Regions from separate parts of the Bradyrhizobium sp. 192 genome, predicted to be linked through region 1. Evidence: riboswitches for the same ligand, from Rfam matches in the RefSeq annotation. Region 1 holds a riboswitch; the other holds the start of a gene.
What was found. A riboswitch is a leader RNA that binds a small molecule or an ion and turns the genes downstream of it on or off. The one in region 1 is predicted to bind cobalamin.
Positions count from the first base shown of each region.

Region 2: linked by a shared signal. The riboswitch ahead of IVB24_RS17495 (TonB-dependent receptor) and the one ahead of metE (5-methyltetrahydropteroyltriglutamate--homocysteine S-methyltransferase) in region 1 are both predicted to bind cobalamin.

Region 1 is NZ_CP064690.1:1,645,940-1,649,343, reverse strand. It holds gene metE (5-methyltetrahydropteroyltriglutamate--homocysteine S-methyltransferase) at 1-1,808, opposite strand, end outside; cobalamin riboswitch at 1,908-2,103, opposite strand; gene IVB24_RS40010 (hypothetical protein) at 2,436-2,561, opposite strand; gene IVB24_RS07725 (hypothetical protein) at 2,919-3,185, shown strand; gene IVB24_RS07720 (4Fe-4S binding protein) at 3,207-3,404, opposite strand, start outside.
Region 2 is NZ_CP064690.1:3,854,052-3,857,455, forward strand. It holds gene cobF (precorrin-6A synthase (deacetylating)) at 1-100, shown strand, start outside; gene cobT (nicotinate-nucleotide--dimethylbenzimidazole phosphoribosyltransferase) at 111-1,163, shown strand; gene IVB24_RS17490 (histidine phosphatase family protein) at 1,156-1,728, opposite strand; cobalamin riboswitch at 1,801-2,004, shown strand; gene IVB24_RS17495 (TonB-dependent receptor) at 2,121-3,404, shown strand, end outside.

The DNA.
Region 1 (3,404 bases):
ATGACCTCATCTCGGATCGTGAGAGCGATCTGTCGGCATGTCTCGCTCCGCGAGATGTCGTCACGGACAAACGACCAGTTCAGGATCGTCACCGGTCCGGTCAGCATAGCCTTGACGGGTTTTTTGGTCAGAGACTGCGCATAGCGCCACCATTCAACGGTCATGGGCTTCGGCCGGGAGACATCTCCGAACAGGATAGGCGGACGAACGTACCGCGAGCCATAAGACTGAACCCAGCCATGCTTGGTGAAAGCGAAGCCCAACAGCTGCTCGGCAAAGTATTGAACCATGTCATTGCGCTCGAACTCACCGTGTACGAGCACGTCCAGGCCGATATCTTCCTGCCACTTCACGGTACGGGCTGTCTCCGCTTTCAGAAGCTGCTCGTACTGCGTGTCATTCAACGTTCCCCGCGCATGAGCCGCGCGCGCATTCCGGACATCGGCCGTTTGCGGGAAGGATCCGATGGTTGTCGTTGGAAACATCGGCAATGCGAACGAGACGCGCTGGACGTCGGCACGCTGGGTGAACGCGCTGCGACGGCGAAGCATGCTATCGTCGATCGCGGCGATTCGTCCGGCGACATTCGCATTGTGGATCTCGGGCGATGTTTCGCGGGTGACGGCTGCCTCCTCCGAAAGCGCAAGTTCATCGGCCACCTCGGCAGCATGGCCGGCCAGCGCTTTGCCCAATATCGAAAGTTCCTTGATCTTCTGAACTGAGAACGCCAGCCATGTCTTCAGATTGGGATCGAGATCGGTCTCTAGCTCAATGTCGATCGGAACATGAAGCAGCGAGCAGGAAGGAGCAATCTGAACACGGTGCCTGCCCAATTTTTGGACCATAGGAGCAAGTTGGTCGAGCAGCGCCGGAAGATTGGAGCGCCACACGTTCCGACCATCAACGACGCCTAGTGAGACCACGAGATCTCTACGGGTTGTGGCGACAATTGCGTCCAACTGGTCAGGTGCCCGAACCAGATCCACATGAAGCCCGGCAACGGGCAAGGCCAAGGTTGTTTCAAGATTGTCGCCGATAGCCCCGAAATATGTGGCCAGCATTATTTTAAGGGCCGGCACAACCTTTGCGAAATGAGCATAGGCCCAGCGGACAGCCGCCCGCGATGCTTCGTCGACGTCCATCACTAGGCATGGCTCGTCCAGCTGAACCCATTCAGCACCGCGCGAGGATAGTTCGCGGAGAACATCGACATAGACTGGGAGGAGCCGATCGAGCAGCGACAGCGGATTGAATGCGGGATTTGCGCTTTTGCCAAGCTTCAGGAAAGTGACTGGGCCAACTAGGACGGGGCGCGTTTGGTAGCCGAGGCTTTTTGCCTCCTCATATTCCTCGATCGGCTTTCGAGAGGAATACTTAAAGATCTGATCCCGGTGAAATTCCGGCACCATGTAGTGGTAGTTGGTATCGAACCACTTCGTCATTTCCTGAGCGGCTACGCCAGGCCCATGCTGAGCGTGACCACCGTCCTGAGCGCCACGCGCCATGGTGAAGTAGGTCTTGAGCGACACAGGACCTTCGGTCCAGCCGTAGACGTCGGGAATGGCGCCAACCATTAGGCTGGTATCGAGCACATGGTCGTAAAACGAGAAGTCATTCGAAGGAATGACGGTCGCACCGCGGGATTTCTGCCGTGCCCAATTAGCGGCACGAAGTCCACTCCCCGCCTCGAGGAGCTCGGCTTCGCTGGAGTTTCCCGCCCAGTAGCTCTCGAGCGCGACTTTGAGTTCGCGTCGTGGGCCGATGCGTGACGTCCCCAGTGTGGCAACGGGAAGCGAAAGAAAAGACATAGCTCAGACCCCATGATTGGGGCAAAGGCCATGGCGGACGCATGCAGCGAATATCGCGTGAGCGACAGCTGCTTGGCGCACACCGGGACACCCCGCCCGTGGACGATATATTGTCGAGGCAGGTCTCCTGGCTCGCGGGTCGTCGCTGCTGTCCGGCCTTCCCGAAGCCGCATGGCTTGACTTCGTTGGACAGCGGCTCGCCGCTTACAGTTGCGGGGGCAGCGCCGGCATTGCACCGGCTTCCCTCTTAGCTCCGGATCAAACGAATCCGAAGACCACGACGGCTGGCATTAGGCGCACGAGGATCGATCCGTCAACCTACTAAGTGTCGCCGCGATATTGCCCAAGCGATTGCGAGCTGTACCAGCTAGGGCACAACGGTCTTACTCCCGGCCTGGTAAAAACGCCTAGATCTGTGGAGCCTCCGCTTGTGAATGCGTCCGTCAACACCCGCTTGGCGTACTCGGATGAGCCAACGCGAGCAGAACGAACGCGGTGGGCGCTTCGACATCTGCGTGATCGCGACAAATCCGGTCTTTTCCGTCAGCAGCTTCTCGAACTCGCCCGCGAGGACGTTTGCGATCATCCTCGGCCGGCATCCGCTTGATCACAGCGCCATGAGGCTCCTTAGGAATTGTCAAGGCCGGATTGCTCCAGGATCAAACGGATGATCAGGCCGGACTGCCCGGACTGCCTGTGTTCGGCGGCCCCCGCGACGAGCCGTGAGCTCGATCGCTCCGTGGCGTTGGTCAAGATGATCTCCTTCGGTGTGCCAAGCACTTACGTGCTGAGCGACTTTGGCCGCGCATTCGTTGTTTCCGTCGCCGCTGGCGAGTAGTGCAGCCTGGACGTTGGCCTGCGCGGCATCGCAGGAACAGTTCCGGACGTCAGGATGCGCGCTAACTTGCGAAACTGGAGTAAGCAGCGAGAGCGCGGGCGGCGGGGATCCTGTTACGACCCTAGCTCCATGCACTCGTGCATCGTGACCGTGGGCAAGCGGATGCCCAGCTTCTCGTACGTCTTCAGGATCTCCGGACCGATCTCGTCGCGCGTGGAGACCGTCTCTTCGGCTTCGAAGCGACGTAGCTTTAGATATCCTGCAAGCTGATCTTGGGATATTCGACGCCCGTCCACCTCGCCTCGGCTCGTCAGCCAATGACGATAAGCCTCAACGCGACGACCTGGAGCATCGAGGCGGCCTTGTCATTATTCGAGACAAATTTGACGGTCTCCTCTGACAGAGCCCTTCGAGGGTTTCTCGGAGTCGATCAGCGCCTTAAGCTCATAACGATGTTGATCGACCTCGATGCGCCGCACGCGGAAGGCGGCCACCACAAGCTCGACATCTACTCCTTCGTGCGCGAAATCGAGCGGTGAAGCCTTCTGGACGCGGGCTGCTTATGTTGTCTTAGACGGGACACAGGTGTCAGGCACCGGACAGACCACAGCGCATTGCGGCGTGTCGGAATGGCCCTCGCACTCCGTACACTTTTTTGCATCGATAACGTAAATGTCGCGCTTGAGGCTGATCGCCGCGTTGGGACACTCGAACTCACATGCCCCACAAACGGTACATTGCGAAGCGACGATCTTGTA
Region 2 (3,404 bases), 2.2 Mb from region 1:
GGTCGCGGAGGTTGGCCCGCGCATCGTCGCGGCGCGCCAAGAGGCGCGCGAGCGGCACGGCTGGATCATGGACAGTTACATTCTCAAGCGCGCGCGTTGAGTGAGGCAGCATGCTCCCCGAATGGATTACCCAGAACTGCCCTGAGATCTCCGTGGCCCATCGCGCCGCAGCGATCGCGCGGCAGGCGCAACTGACAAAGCCGACCGGTGCACTCGGCCGGCTGGAGCAGCTCGCGATCGAACTCGCCGGTTTGCAGGCGACCGAGCGGCCGCGTGCGGCGCTTGTGCCGATCATCATCTTCGCCGGCGACCACGGCATCGTCGCGCAGGGCGTCTCGGCCTATCCGCAAGGCGTGACCATCGCGATGATGGCGAATTTTGCCTCCGGCGGCGCCGCGATCTCGGTGCTGGCGCGCGAGCTTGGCTCGAGCCTGGAGGTGGTCGATGCCGGCACGCTGGCGCAGGACGAGATGGCAGGAATCGTCACCGACAAGCCGCGCCGCGGCACGCGCGATTTCAGCGTCGAGGCTGCGCTCGCACCCGCAGAGCTGGCGTTTGCGTTCGAGGCCGGCCAGCGCGCGGTCGCGCGTGCGGCAGCCCATCAGCCTGATCTCCTGATCTTCGGCGAGATGGGGATCGGCAACACGACGACTTCGGCTGCGATCGCGGCGGGCCTGCTTGGCGTGAGCGCCGAGGAGATCGCTGGCAGCGGGACCGGGGTCGATGCGGCCGGCCGTGCGCACAAGGCGCGGGTGATCGATGCGGCGATAGCCCGCCACGGCGTTGCGGGTGCCTCGGCCGATAAAATTCTGTGCGCCGTCGGCGGCCTGGAGATCGCCGCGATTTCAGGTGCGATCATCGCGGCCGCGCAGCGCCGCATCCCGGTCTTGATCGATGGCTTCATCGTATCGGTGGCCGCGCTCGCCGCGGCCCGGCTCAATCCGTCGTGCCAGCCGTTCCTGCTGCCGTCGCATCAATCGGCGGAGCAGGGACACCGGCTGGTGCTGCGCGCGCTGAACGTGCAGCCGTTGATCAGCCTCGATCTCCGGCTCGGAGAGGGATCGGGCGCGGCCATTGCGCTGCCGCTGGTTCGGCTCGCCTGCAGCCTCCACAACGACATGGCGACCTTTGCGCAGGCCAATGTGCCTGACAGGCCTAGCTGATCCGCTGATTGACGGAGACGACGCGCCAGCCGCTCGCAAGGCGATCGATCCGGGTCAGCGATAGCGGATCGATCACGAAGCGCAGGGCAGCCTGCGGTGTCAGATCCAACGCGATGCAGAGCGCGGCGCGGATGGTGCCGGAATGCACGACGAGCGTGGCCGATCCGGCGCCGATCCGCGACAGACCCGACCGGACACGCGCGACCTGGTCCGCAAAACTCTCGCCGCCCGGCGGCCGTGCGTTCGCCGGATCATTCCAGAACTGCGCATAGGCATCGTCGCCGGTGGCACTGAGTTCGTCGTGTCGATGGCCGGTCCAGTCGCCGAAATCCTGCTCGCGGAATTCGCTGATCAACTCCGGTTCGAGCCCCAGCGCGCGCGCCGTCTCGACCGTGCGCCGTGAGGGGCTGGCATAGCTCGCGGCATCCGGCGGCAGACGCCGTCGCACGGCATCCAATTGGGCGCGATCGCCGAGATCTGCCGGCGCGTCGGCAGCGTGGATGGTGCCTGTGACGCCCTCGACCGGCGCGTGCCTTATCAGCCAGAGGAAGGTCTCGCCTTCCATGCTCATCTCCAAGGAAGTTGGTCGTTGTGGCAATAACGCCGCAACTGGCACATTGACTCTGTTGTGATGGTAATCCTAGATGCTCGCGACGGTTTCCCCGAGAGGGGATGAAAAGGGAATACGGTGCGGGGATATTGTCCCCAACGCCGTGGCTGCCCCCGCAACTGTAAGCGGTGAATCCTTCGTCAGAAGCCACTGGGGTGCTCGGTCCCGGGAAGGCGACGAAGTGGTGACGACCCGCGAGCCAGGAGACCTGCCGTCAGCCGTGGTCACACGCGAAGATGTCGGTCGGGGAGTACAGACATTCGGCTTCATCGGACGGCCTGAAGGCCAAAAGGTGAGACCTCGTTCGCTGTGACGTGCCACTGACGTCATACCGAGGTCCCAAAACCGTGTCTTCCATCCGTATCGTACGACCGCGTCGCTTTCTGCTCGCGTCCGCCGCGCTCACATCCTTTGCCGCTCTCGATCTGCCCGCCGCGCTGGCGCAGCAGGCCCGTGAGCCCCTGCCGCCGGTCGAAGTGTCGCCGGCCCAATCCCGCAAGCAGGCCAGGCCGGCCGGTCGGGACGCGCAGAGCCCGCGCCGCGCGGGTGCGCGCAGGCCGGCAACCGCAGCAGCGATGCCGAAGCCCGTCGTGCCGACTGAGGCACCCCCGACGCCGCTCAACAGCAACGCCGTGGCCGAAAGCGCCTCGCGGCTCGGCCTGACGGTGCGCGAGATACCCGCGACCGTCGAGGTGATCTCGGCCGAGACCATGCGCGAGCTGGGCTATCGCACCGTGTCGGATGTGGCGCAGGGTGCGGTCGGCGTCACGTCCGGCGACAATCCGGCCGAACCCGCGGCGTTCTCCATGCGCGGCTTCACCAACAGCCAGATCAACACGCTCTACAACGGCATCAAGATCGGTCCGCAGAACATGACCTCGCGGATCACGGACACCGCAAATCTCGAAGCGGTGGAGTTTCTGAAGGGGCCGGCCTCGCTGATATCCGGCGAGGGCGCCGCTGGCGGCGCCATCAATTTCGTCACCAGGCAGCCGCATACTGGACCGATCCGGAACGAAGCTGATTTCTCCTGGGATTCGCTGAATTCGTTCCGCGCGCATTACGGCTCGGGCGGCAGCACCAACGTTCAAGGCCTCGATTACCGCTTCGATATCAGCCGTTCCTCGCTCAACGGCTTTGTCGACGATACCAATACCAAGATGCTCGACGTCTCCGGCCAGCTCAACTATCGCATCTCCGACAGTCTCAAGGTGTGGGGCGCGATCGAGTATCGCGAAGACCGCTCCAAGGCCTATTGGGGCGCGCCGCTTGTGCCGATTGCCTATAGCGGTTCGCATGCGACGAGTGGGATCGTTTCGGGCAATTACGTCTCGAACTACAACAAAACCAACCTCGGCGCGGTGACCATCGACGACCGCACCTTCAACACCAATTACAACGTCCTCGACAACCGTAACGTCGCGCAGGAGGTGTGGCTGCGCGGCGGATTCGAGCTCAAGCTGGCGCCGGACCTGACGCTGAAAAGTCAGGCGTATGGTTACGGCGCGGAGCGCACCTGGTTCAACAACGAAATCGAGGCCTTCAATTCCACCACGAACCTGGTCGATCGCGAGCGCTTCTATGTCGCGCACAGCCAGCGCCTCGTTGGTAACATCACCGATTTGATCTGG